4 regions of the Gottfriedia sp. OAE603 genome follow, and region 4 is predicted to be linked to each of the others. Evidence: riboswitches for the same ligand, from Rfam matches in the RefSeq annotation. Region 4 holds a riboswitch; each other region holds the start of a gene.
What was found. A riboswitch is a leader RNA that binds a small molecule or an ion and turns the genes downstream of it on or off. The one in region 4 is predicted to bind S-adenosylmethionine.
Positions count from the first base shown of each region.

Region 1: it holds a riboswitch for S-adenosylmethionine, as region 4 does, so the genes downstream of both, ABID96_RS10140 (LLM class flavin-dependent oxidoreductase) here and mtnK (S-methyl-5-thioribose kinase) in region 4, are expected to answer to the same signal.
Region 2: it holds a riboswitch for S-adenosylmethionine, as region 4 does, so the genes downstream of both, ABID96_RS04150 (Fur-regulated basic protein FbpA) here and mtnK (S-methyl-5-thioribose kinase) in region 4, are expected to answer to the same signal.
Region 3: it holds a riboswitch for S-adenosylmethionine, as region 4 does, so the genes downstream of both, metK (methionine adenosyltransferase) here and mtnK (S-methyl-5-thioribose kinase) in region 4, are expected to answer to the same signal.

Region 1 is NZ_JBEUNN010000001.1:2,027,417-2,030,601, reverse strand. Features, by position in the region: gene ABID96_RS10145 (ATP-grasp domain-containing protein) at 1-406, opposite strand, end outside; gene ABID96_RS10140 (LLM class flavin-dependent oxidoreductase) at 421-1,470, opposite strand; SAM riboswitch class I at 1,580-1,682, opposite strand; gene ABID96_RS10135 (DUF1398 family protein) at 1,941-2,324, opposite strand; gene ABID96_RS10130 (GrpB family protein) at 2,327-2,845, opposite strand; gene ABID96_RS10125 (flotillin family protein) at 2,982-3,185, opposite strand, start outside.
Region 2 is NZ_JBEUNN010000001.1:841,877-845,061, reverse strand. Features, by position in the region: gene ssuE (NADPH-dependent FMN reductase) at 1-376, opposite strand, end outside; gene ABID96_RS04155 (LysR family transcriptional regulator) at 601-1,479, opposite strand; gene ABID96_RS04150 (Fur-regulated basic protein FbpA) at 1,694-1,861, opposite strand; SAM riboswitch class I at 1,997-2,098, opposite strand; SAM riboswitch class I at 2,195-2,297, opposite strand; gene fumC (class II fumarate hydratase) at 2,468-3,185, opposite strand, start outside.
Region 3 is NZ_JBEUNN010000001.1:3,428,666-3,431,850, reverse strand. Features, by position in the region: gene pckA (phosphoenolpyruvate carboxykinase (ATP)) at 1-722, opposite strand, end outside; SAM riboswitch class I at 1,044-1,156, shown strand; gene metK (methionine adenosyltransferase) at 1,365-2,561, shown strand; gene ABID96_RS17435 (cysteine hydrolase family protein) at 2,759-3,185, shown strand, end outside.
Region 4 is NZ_JBEUNN010000001.1:1,666,065-1,669,249, reverse strand. Features, by position in the region: gene mtnA (S-methyl-5-thioribose-1-phosphate isomerase) at 1-737, opposite strand, end outside; gene mtnK (S-methyl-5-thioribose kinase) at 734-1,909, opposite strand; SAM riboswitch class I at 1,991-2,148, opposite strand; gene ABID96_RS08215 (carbon-nitrogen family hydrolase) at 2,192-2,995, opposite strand; gene ABID96_RS08210 (aminotransferase class I/II-fold pyridoxal phosphate-dependent enzyme) at 3,134-3,185, shown strand, end outside.

The sequences.
Region 1 (3,185 bases), 360 kb from region 4:
TAATAAATGACTGTCCTGCAAAGCTTTCAGCTGCCTTCAAAATGTTTTCTTTTCCGACCGCTGCAATTGTTTTTGGCGTCTTAACACCATACTTGTTTAATTCTAAGTATTGCAAAACCTTACTAACCTCTAGTTTTAATGCATTCGTTCCATTTAACACCGTACGTCCATGAGCTTCAAGCCAAGCTAATACTTGCGCAGTAAATTCAGCCGCAAAACGGTGATCACGTGTGTGTGAAGAAGCACTCATTCTGCTATAAAAAATACCTTCTGGTGGTTCGGTAGATAAATCTAAAGTTCCTTCGTCTAAATGCCACTCTTCATATGGAACACCAAGTTCCTCCAATCTTTTTGTTAAATGGACTGTCCACTCACTATTTTCATGAATTACATATATTTTACTCATTTTACGACCCCTTTCTAGTTCTTTATTAAACTACGTTTTTGTTCAACTAATGGCATAATTTGTTTTGAAAATCGTTCCATTTCCTCAAGTTGAGGAGAAAATTGTAATAATAATAAGTCTAAGCCAGTTTCTTCATATTGTAAAATTCGATTTGCAATTTGATCTGGAGTTCCTACTAAATTTGGGCGTAGACCTCGGTTAGACACCGAGTAATCCTGTAATTGGATTTGTTGCTCTAATTGTGACTTTGTAGTGAAGTCTTTAAAGCCAGCATATCCGCTTGAATCCTTCACCTTTGTGATTTTTTCAAGCTCAGCTTTTGCCTCTTCTTCAGTATCACGGCAAATTACATACGCAGCCATTCCAAAAGAACTGAATGGTACATTATCAGTTTGTTCACGTCGGGCTTTCATATCTGCTATTTTTCGCTCGATCTCTTCAACAGTTCCACCATGCATTACATATGCATCACATTTTTCTGCAATGGTTTGCTTGCCTTTTTCACTTTCACCACCTGCATATAAAATCGGGTTAGGTCTTTGAACAGGCTTTGGAGCAAGCTTCGTGTCTTTCAAGTCGTAAAATTGGCCAGAATAATTAAAGGTTTCTTCTGTCCATAAACCTTTTAGTACATCAATAAACTCTTCGGTCCGAGCATAACGTTCATCATGTTCTGTAAAAATACCACCATATTGACGTGCTTCGTCTGCCCACCAAGCAGATACAACGTTTAATGTAAATCGTCCGTTACTGATTCGATCAATATTTGCTGCCATTTTTGCTGCTACAGCTGGATTATGAAACCCAGGGCGAATCGCCGTCATAATTTCTATTTTTTCCGTCACCGCTGCAAGTGCTGCTGCTGTAGACCAAGCTTCAAGAGAGTCATGCTCTGGTCCCTTAATATCATTTAAATATAATTCAGCTATTAAAGTAGTTGAGTAGCCCCATTTTTCAGCTGATTGAATAACATCTTTTGCATATTCATAAGTTGGCGGCATATTTTCATCGTCTACATTTCGTAACCAGCCTCCAAAAATCGGCAACCAAAAACCATATTTCATCTAGACTCTCTCCCTTATTTTTAACATCACTAAGTTTACCTATCTACTAAGTTGGAATTATACTCAAAATAAAAAACTCTCCTCCAAAGAAGAGAGTTTAAAAACCCTCTTCTCATCTTTCAAGCATTTGCTTGTTGGAATTGGCACAGTATTCATAAGAACCTGCTGCCGAGGCTTCAAAGGGCCAGTCCCTCCACCTCTCTAGATAAGAAGAAAAATATAAATTCAAAACTTTTTTATTAATAAAGTGATAATAGTTTATTTTTTTTTAATTGTCAATTAATTAGTTCTAATGTTAAACTATTTTTTTACTGATGATGATAGCTACTTTAAAACTGTCATTCGTCTATATTCCCTGTTTTAATTAGATTACAATACTCTCAATAATCTGGAGTTTTTCTCCCTTATTAAGATCATATTCACTAAAACACCTCTCCAATTACATTTCTATAATTGGCTTAAGAATTATTTCATATATTTAGCGACTCATCAATTTTTTCTTCACCAATACCGAAATATGTAACCTTTTTCTCAGGAATACAGACACGATAGCTTACAATTCCTGCCTCCGCAATCTCTTTTAAGAATTCTAAAAAAGGTTGTGAAATGTTAGCAATTGCCTCTAATACTTTATTTCTATCAAATTGATTTGAGATCGCTAAGTTTATTTGTGAATCTGTTTTAAATTCTGAATTGACTCTCTTATAAGTAGATTGACCAGTTGCAACGTCTATTTCATATTCGTTTATGCCTCTTTGAGACAATTCATCTAAGAATTGAGGAAAGTCTATTTCACCTTTACTTCGTCTGTGAATTATTTCTTGAAATTCAAATTCTGTTATTTTAGTATTCATCATTATGTCTCCTTTAGTTTTCTAGACTTTTTAACAATGCATTTTATAAATTCATTTTTTCCGTTTGTATATGAAACTCTATCATTTGGATATTTTTCAGCTAATTTTATTTTTAAATGATAGTACTCGTTACGTACATCAGGATGCTTTCTCAAATAATCTCTAAATAAAATATTATTTATCCAAAAGTCACTTTCAAATTCATAGATATGAAGGTGGTGTGTTCCTGCTCTATATTCACCTTTTCTAAAAAAACGCCTTTCGGGAAACTCCTCATGCCAAACGAATTCGTATCCAATTTCAGCAAATGAATTAATAAAGTCTTGGATTGCATTTATATGTTTTACTCCACACATCATATCAATTATGGGTTTTGATCCTAGGTTCTCAATTGAGGTACTTCCAATATGTTCAATTTGAATTAAAGTTTCACCTAAAACATTTCTAATCTTTGTTTCTTCTTTTTTATATTCTAAAGCCCATTGCTGTGAGTAATCCTCAATAATTACTTTTCCATCCATGTTTTGTCCTCATTTTCCTTAAATCTCATCTATTTTACGAACGTATATGTTGTTCAATTTTTTCATTACTAATTTAACACATATAAAAATTACTTCAAAAAAAGAGTAGCCGTTGGCTACTCTATAAAAATAATAGTTATTCGATAGTATTAGTTCCATCAGACTTGCTATTTTCTATACTTTGTTCAGGTAAAACAGTGACAGCGCCTTGATTTTTATAGCCATTCGTCTTGGATGCATATGACTTGATCAATTCAGCTATATCAATACCTGTCATTTCTTTTAATGGCTCTTGCATTTCAACCATTGTTTTTGTAATGCTCTTGCCAAAAGATGGGAT
Region 2 (3,185 bases), 820 kb from region 4:
GAACTGGCTTTAGTGCATACTCTAGGCTCAATAAATGAGCGATCGTACCACCAATAAATACAGGTAAAATGACTTTGTTTTTTAATCCATTTTGAGGTATCAAATCTAAAAATGTTTTTAATACACCGGAATATGATGCTTTATAAACGGGACCAGCAATCACGATTCCAATGGAATTTTCGATTTTATTTAGTGCTTCTTTTATTTCTGCATCTAGAAAGTCACTATTTATTAAAGACTCTGCTGGTAACTCCCTTATGTTAACTTGGCATACATTCAATCCCTCATATTCCCATTTCCTCTGTACATATTGAACGATGCCGTTTAATCTGGATTTTGTTGATGAACTTGATGAAATAATAACAATATCCTTCAAAGTATCTACCTCCTCTATGAAAATCAGTTAATACCTATATTTCTTATTGGTTAACTAGGAATTAATTGTTACCAACTTTATCATTGACTGAAAATTTCGTCAATCTAATTTCTAATAGAACTTTTCTATACAATTATTGAATATTTGAATTAGCCTATGTAATTTTTTACTATCTTTAAAAAAATTTGCTTGATCTATATGAGAATAATCAAAAAAAGAGTTGGCTATTTTACCAACTCTTTACTTAATTTAACTATTTCATTTACTAATTCGGAATACTCTCCTCGATTACAAAAGATATTAGTCTGTAAATAAATCCCCTTCGTTTCTTCAATATGGATAGGGTATAATAACCCGTCTTTCACTTCCTTCTTAACACTAATACTAGGCAAGAAGGCAATTCCAAATTTCTCTAGTATTAGCTTTTTGGCCATTTCTGAACTATCTGTATGTATTTTTATATTAGGTGGGGATTCTAGATTTTCAAACAAACGATGAATTCTAAGCCAATCTAAAGAACCACACTCAAAGAAAATAAGATTCTCCTTAGCAATGTCTTGGATGCTGATAGATTGTTTAGAAATAAAAGGATGGTCCTCATAAACATATAAAGTAATAGGATCCTCAAATAATTTAATAGATTGTAAACTAGGATGACTAATCTTCCTTACAAATGCAATATCAATTTCATTATTTAATGTCTTCTTCACCAATTCATCTGTACTACCCGTAATCATTTTATAATGTACCTCATCATTCATGACTGAGAGTTTAGGAATAATCTCGGAAATGACATAGTTTGAAACAGAAACTGTACACCCTATCTTTAATTCATTTGTTTGCGATTTTTTTTGATTTATATGCATCTTACCCTTTTCATAAATTTGCACGACTTGTTGTGCATAAGGTAAAAAACGTTTTCCCTCTTCTGTGATCATCACTTGTTTTCCAGTTCGATGAAAAAGCTTGCAGTTTAATTCTCTTTCTAATGATTGAATTCTAGCAGTAACAGTTGGCTGTGATAAAAATAAAGAATCTGCTGCTTTATTAAAACTCCCATAGTGAATCACGTAAATAAACGCTTCAATATTTTCGATATTCATTTTCATCACATCCCAAACATATTTTCATATCATTGATATAACATTTAATACCGTTATTTTATTCATATTTTTTTGGTTAATGTCGCACTAATTCCTATTCAAATAAAAACTTACATTTTTTTAGACGATCCTAAAAACTCTGCTAGAAGACACGCCGGCTTGATGGGGCGTTCTCTAGAAATCTTATTTCAACTGTATGAACAGAGCCATATAATTAATGAACTCTATTGTGCTTTTTTTCATTCATTACTCGAGTATATTCTTCTTCTAACTCTGATAGCGTAATTTCAAATAAATGAGATGATTCTATTTTATAAACTCCAACTTTGATCAACTTGTTGATTAGATCATTCTTTCGAGTTTCAACCAATTTTCTTAACATATTTTCCAATTTAAATCCTCCTTACAACACAAATATTTTTATCTATTCTCTTTACAAAACTTTACTTTTCTTATAAGAATACTTGGTATTATTATTATAAAAATCCATCTGCCTCCTTTAAACAACATATTAAAAACCCTCTCAATAAGGGATATCCCCTGGAATTGGCAAGGTATGATAAAGAACCCGTTGCCGAGGTATCCTTGGGCCAGTCCCTGCACCTCTTTTGGATAAAATATTATTTATTTTATTATGCAAGCATTACATCTCTAAAACACTTAATAAAAAAAATCCTCTTCTAAGATAGAAGAGGACTAGATTAAATATCATCTCTTCTTATCTTTCAGGTATTACCTGATGGAATTAGCACAGTGTTCAAAAGAACCTGTTGCTGAGGTATCATAGGGCCAATTCCCTCCACCTCTCTGGATAAGATTATTTTTATGTATTTATATAATTTCCGACTGATTGAACCAAGATTAACCGATTTAAAAAATTGAGTCAACCCATTTTATAAATGTTAGATTTTTCAGTTATTTATAACGCTGTATTTTAAAGATTTATTATCTACTACAAGTCTTTTCATTTCCATAAAGTCTAAGTAACTTATTCTTTTGGTTTAGTCATTTTTTCTGGTTTAACAATCCGGTCAAAATCCTCTTCTGTAAGAAATCCTGTTTTTAAGGCTGCTTCTTTTAGGGTCGTACCTTCTTCATAAGCTAATTTGGCAATACTAGCTGCTTTTTCATAGCCGATGTGAGGATTTAGTGCAGTTACTAGCATAAGTGAATTATTTAAATGACTTTTTATGACTTCTATATTTGCTTCTAACCCGTTCGCACAATGCTCGTTAAATGAGTTCATCACATCTGCTAGCAGTCTAATCGACTGAAGAAAATTATAAATAATAACTGGTTTAAACACATTCAATTCGAAGTTTCCTTGACTCGCAGCAAATGCGATCGTCATATCATTTCCTACGATTTGAGTTACGACCATAGTCATTGCTTCAGATTGTGTTGGATTTACTTTACCTGGCATGATTGAACTTCCTGGCTCATTTGAAGGGATCATTATTTCACCAATTCCACTTCTTGGTCCACTCGCCATCCACCTTACATCATTCGCAATTTTCATTAGATCAGTAGCCAGTGCTTTGAGCGCACCATGAGTATAGACCATTTCATCATGGCTTGTTAATGCATGAAATTTATTCTTTGCTGATGTAAATTCATATCCAGTAAACAAACTAATTTCTTTTGCAACCAGCTCACCAAACATGGGATGTGCATTTAGGCCAGTTCCTACCGCAGTTCCACCAATA
Region 3 (3,185 bases), 1.8 Mb from region 4:
GTTGTTTTACCAGTACCAGAAAGGCCGAAGAATAATGCTACATCACCTTCATTACCAACATTTGCTGAGCAATGCATAGGCAATACATTGTTCTGTGGTAATAGGAAATTCATAATTGAGAAAATTGATTTTTTCATTTCTCCTGCATATTCAGTACCACCGATTAGAATAATACGTTTTTCAAATGAAATAATAACGAATGCTTCTGAGTTCGTACCGTCAACAACTGGATCAGCTTTAAAAGTTGGAGCAGAAACAATCGTAAAATCTGATTGATGTGTTAGTAATTCTTCCTCAGTAGGGCGGATAAATAACTGGTGAGCAAATAAATTATGCCATGCAAATTCATTAATAACTTGGATTGGTAAACGATATCCAGTATCAGCACCAGCAAATCCTTTAAATTGGAATAATTCGTTTCTATCTTTTAAGTAAGTAAGTACTTTACTATATAATTTTTCGAACACATCTGAAGAGATTGGCTGATTTACTGTTCCCCAATCAATTAAGTTTTCAACAGATGCTTCATTTACAATAAATTTATCTTTTGGTGAACGGCCAGTATATTTTCCCGTTGATACACTAACTGCTCCCGTTGACGTTAGAATACCTTCTTGTCTTGTTAGAACTTTTTCAACTAGCTCAGAAACGCTTAGCTGGTTATACATGTGATTACTTGAAAGTAATTCATTCAATTCAATATTTACATCAACTGTCTTCATATACTAATACCATCCTTTAAATATAATTTGTCTGCCATGTAGGTATCTCGTTAAATAGTATAACACATTTATTTTAATAGTGTATACTATTAGTTGGAAAAATGTGTAACGAAATTATTAAAAATTTTAAAATGAGTAAAACGGTATACTTAAAGGTGTAAATTAGCTTGTATGAAAGATATTATTAGGTATTACCCATTTAATAGGAATGAATGTAAATCGTGTGATGATTTTCTATTTATGGTGAAATGTGTCTAAAGTATGATGAAAATTGTTGACAAGAAAGTTTATTTTTAATATGATACTTTTCATACGGATACTCTCTTATCCCGAGTAGGTGGAGGGATACAGGCCCTACGAAGCCCAGCAACCTCACTTTAAGTGAAAGGTGCTGAACCTGATGCAAGGCAATTTATTGTCTTGGACGATAAGAGCGAAAGGCAAATAACTAAACCTTTCCTCAAGCAATATGGATAAGAGGAAGGCTTTTTTTTTGCTCAAAACTTAAATACAGATGGCAATTTCGTAATTAACACTGAGTTATCTTTATCTTAAATGGGAAACATAAGATATAGGAAAACATTTTTCTAATCTTATGTTGAGAAAAAAGAGATCCGTCAATTCAATTTAGGAGGGGACTCAATGTCACAACGTCGTTTATTTACTTCAGAATCAGTTACAGAAGGACATCCAGATAAAATCTGTGACCAAATTTCAGATTCAATTCTTGATGCAATTTTAGCTAATGATCCAAATGCTCGTGTAGCAGCGGAAACTTCAGTTACAACAGGTTTAGTACTTGTTGCAGGTGAAATCACAACTTCTACTTATGTAGATATCCCAAAAATCGTTCGCGAAACAATTCGTGAAATCGGTTATGACCGAGCTAAATACGGATTTGATGCAGATACATGTGCAGTATTAACTTCTATTGATGAGCAATCAGCTGATATCGCTTTAGGTGTAGACCAAGCATTAGAAGCACGTGAAGGAAGCATGTCAGATGAAGAAATCGAAGCAATCGGAGCTGGAGACCAAGGTTTAATGTTCGGTTTTGCTGTAAACGAAACACCTGAATTAATGCCACTTCCAATTTCTTTATCTCATAAAATCGCACGTCGTCTAACTGAAGTAAGAAAGAATGAAACAGTTTCATACTTACGTCCAGATGGTAAAACTCAAGTAACAGTTGAGTATGATGAAAACAACAAACCAGTTCGTATTGATGCAATTGTTGTATCTACACAACATGGTCCAGAAGCAACTCAAGAACAAATCGAAAATGATATTAAAGAACTTGTTATTAAACCAGTTGTACCAGCTGAGTTAATCGATGCGAATACAAAATTCTTTATCAACCCAACAGGCCGTTTCGTAATCGGTGGACCTCAAGGGGATGCAGGATTAACAGGTCGTAAAATCATCGTTGATACTTACGGTGGATATGCTCGTCACGGTGGTGGAGCATTCTCTGGTAAAGATGCAACGAAAGTTGACCGTTCTGCTGCTTATGCTGCACGTTACGTTGCGAAAAACATCGTAGCTGCTGGATTAGCTGATAAAGCTGAAGTTCAATTAGCATACGCAATTGGTGTTGCGAAACCAGTATCTATTGCAATTGATACTTTTGGTACAGGTAAAGTTTCAGAAGAAAAACTTGTAGAAGTTATCCGCAATAACTTTGACTTACGTCCAGCAGGAATTATCAAAATGCTTGACCTACGTCGTCCAATTTACAAACAAACTGCTGCTTATGGTCACTTCGGCCGTACAGATATCGACCTTCCTTGGGAACGTACTGATAAAGCAGAAGCTTTAAAAACTGAAGCTGGTCTTTAATGATTAAAAGAGACTGTAACAGCATTTGCTGTTACAGTCTCTTTTTTTATTTTATGCCTAATTCGTCAATTAAAAGCTTTCAATAAGTATAATTATGTAAGATGATATGATTGTGTATTGTTTTCTGGCTTAGCCTAATAAAAATGAAGGACGGAGGTGAGTGTAATAGGGGGAAATGTACTCCTTATTACAGTAAGATGAATGATCATACAGCATTATTAGTCGTAGATGTTCAAAATGCAATGTTTACTTATCCTGATTTTAAGCTACATAATGAAGAAAAGGTACTAGATAATATTACTAGCATGGTTGAAAAAGCAAGAGAAGTAAATATGCCGATTGTTTATATTCAGCATACCGAAGACGATTCTGAATATAAAGAAGGTTCATCAACTTGGGAAATACATCAGAGAATTAAACCCCGTTCAACTGATATCGTTGTGCAAAAAGGAACATGTGATTCTTTTTACCAGACGAATCTTCAGGAAGAACTAAATAAACTACAAATAGAAAAATTAGTCATTGTCGGAATGCAAACTGAGTTTTGCATAGATACAACTGTAAGAAGTGCCTTTAGTAAAGGGTACAACAATATTTTAGTTAAAGATGCACATAGTACTTTTG
Region 4 (3,185 bases):
CCATTTGCCGTAATTCTGTCAGCACCGACGATAATGGCATCAACTTTTTTATTTTGTAATAAATAGCCGACCATATTATCTGTTAAAAGCGTTACAGGAATGCCACTTTGCTTTAATTCCCATGATGTTAACCTCGCTCCTTGAAAGACTGGTCTAGTTTCAGTAGCAAACGCTGAAATTTCCCAACCCTTTTCTTTTGCTAAATGAAGCGGAGCAAGTGCGGTTCCATATCGACTTGTTGCAATACTACCTGCATTGCAATGTGTCAATACAGCAGCACCATCATGTAAAAGTGTTAATGCATTTTCTCCAATTTCTTTACACGTAGCTTCGTCAGCTAAATGTAATTTAATCGCTTCTTCTATAATGATGAATTTCGCTTCTGCTACTGACTGTGCATCCAAGCTAAGTTGAAGAAGCTTTTCTACAGCCCAAGCTAAATTTACTGCAGTTGGTCTTGCACTAATTAATTCATCAGCAAATCGTCTTGACTGCTCGCGAAATTCTTCTACTTTGTCTGTTTCAATGTCACGCACGCCTAGATATAAGCCATAAGCAGCTGCCAATCCAATCGCAGGAGCTCCTCTCACTTGTAGCTTTACAATCGCTTCTCTCACATCTTGTAATGAGGTTGCTTCTATATAAACAATTTCTAGTGGTAATTTTGTTTGGTCAAGAATATTTAAAATTTCACCGTTCCATTGTAATGATTCAGGTATTTGCTGTAATGTAGTCATGATTTGTTGCTCCAATCAGAAATTAAATTTTTAATATTGCCAATAGTAAATCTATTCTTTATGCAATTCGCCCCAAACGCGAGGATCTCTTTTTTAATTGCAATTTTACGGTCTAGTTCAAGCGAATCAATATCCTCTACGTGTGCTAAACCAATCGAACGTCTAATACATTCACAACCAATTACGCCAATTGCATCAATCCAATATCCTTCAAGCTTTTCTTTTATAAGTTCGACTTGGTTAAACGGTCTTACACTATGCTCTTCCCATAGCCTGATAAATGTTTCATTGAAAACTTTTTCAATCGTAACAAGCTGATCAAGTATTTCTTCTTTTTGCTCAGTTCTACTAAATATTTGGAATAATAGATTTGCTTGAATTTGCCCTAAATCAAATCCAATTGGGCCAACGAATGCGAACTCTGGATCGATTACTTTTGTTTCAGTTGCTGATGTAAATATACTGCCTGTATGTAAATCACCGTGTAATAATGCTTCTTTTTTTGATAAGAAATCAAGTTTCAGTTTTGCAGCTTCAAGTTGTAGCACTTTATCGTTCCATAAAGCTTGAACATCTTCTAGTAGTTCCTCTTCAAAACTATTTGTCTCGCTATTAAAAAATGGATCCGTATATACTAGATCTTCCGTTATATCGCATAGCTCAGGATTATTAAAAGTAAGCTCTAGCTCCTTCTTTTTGGCAGGCGTCGTTCCGAAATCAGAAGTGAAAAATAATGAATTTGCTAAAAACTCACCGATGTGTTCTGCAAAAAATGGAAAGCTTTTCTTTTCGATTAATCCTTTACGTAAGATTTGTAAATGAGAAAGGTCTTCCATAACAGTTACTGCTTGTTCTTCATCATGTGCAAATATTTTCGGAACTAGATTTGGAATTAAATCATTATAAATTTTTGTTGCATTACTTTCGATTGTTGCTCTTTTTAATGTTAGTGGCCAACTTTCTCCAACTACTTTTGCATATGGTAATGCTTGCTTAATAATTAATCCTTGCTCTTGACCAACAGGTCTTACTTTAAAAACTAAGTTTAAATTTCCGTCCCCAATTTCAACACTTTCACATATTTGATTTGTAAAATAACCCAATTTTTGTAAGTAAGTGATTGATGTTGCCTCTGTTAAAGGTCTATATTCTTTCTTCTGAATGACAGTCATTACTATTCATCCCCCTTAAAATTTACAATATAAAAAGCCCCTTCTCGAGACGAAAAGGGGCAATCGGAAATTGGCTTTCGTCTCTTATCTACCAGAAAATTTCTTTTCTGTTGGAATTAGCACCGTGCCTTACTGAGCATTTAAGCTCAGGCGTATATTCACGCCCCATTTCACAATGGTATTATGGTCGGTTGCTGGGCATCATCGGGCCAAATCCCTCCGCCTACTCGAAATAAGAGTTCGCATATTAAATTTTATAACCGTATTGTAGATGATTATTTTTTAGTTTGTCAAACGTTTTTTTTTGAAACTTTTATAAATTCCATCTTTTCTGTCTTCAAAAATTGGGATGGTATTGCGGATTTCCTCTACTTTTCCTCGGTCGATTTCTCCATAAATAATTTCTTCTTCGGTAGAACCTTTCACTAAAACTTCACCCCAAGGATCAATCAGCACCGAGCCTCCACCAAATGTATTCGCTAAATCTTTCCCAACACGATTACATGCGACTACATAGCATTGGTTTTCTATTGCACGAGCTTTTAATAAAGTTTCCCAATGCTCCATTCTTTGAATAGGCCATTCAGCAACAAAAAACAAAACCTTTGCACCATTTACAGCATGAGTTTGAATCCATTCCGGAAAACGTAAATCATAACAAACAAATCCAGCTACCTCTAAGCCATCGATGGTAAATAAACCATTGTCAGTTCCAGACTGTAAATAGTGGTGCTCGTTCATCAACTGGAACAAATGGACTTTGTCATATTCTTTCACCACATCACCTTGATTGTTTATCACGATTAATGTATTTGTCACGCCATGTTCACGCTCAATTGGAAATGAACCACTTATGATTGTCACTTGATTATTTCGAGCAATCGTTTGAAGTTCAGAAATAATAGATTCCTGTTGACCTGTATGCTTCGTAATTTCTTCTAAACAATATCCGGTCGTCCACAGTTCAGGCAACACAATTACTGTTGCATGTTGATTAATTGCCTCAATGATTTTGCCTTTCATCTTCATGAAATTAGTAATAGAATCCCCTAAAACAACGTCTGATTGTATACATGCAATCTTAATCAATTTATATTCACCCTATTCTAAATTTTATAGACATTTTTAAAATGAGCATATATGATGGTGAAAGTTATTGCAATATTCATTGTTTGAAATGTAAGTCTTGTAGTCATACAAATCAATGAACTATATTTTTTTGGAGTGATGAACTTGAAACCTAGTAAATTATTAGAAAATCTACCAAAGCAATTCT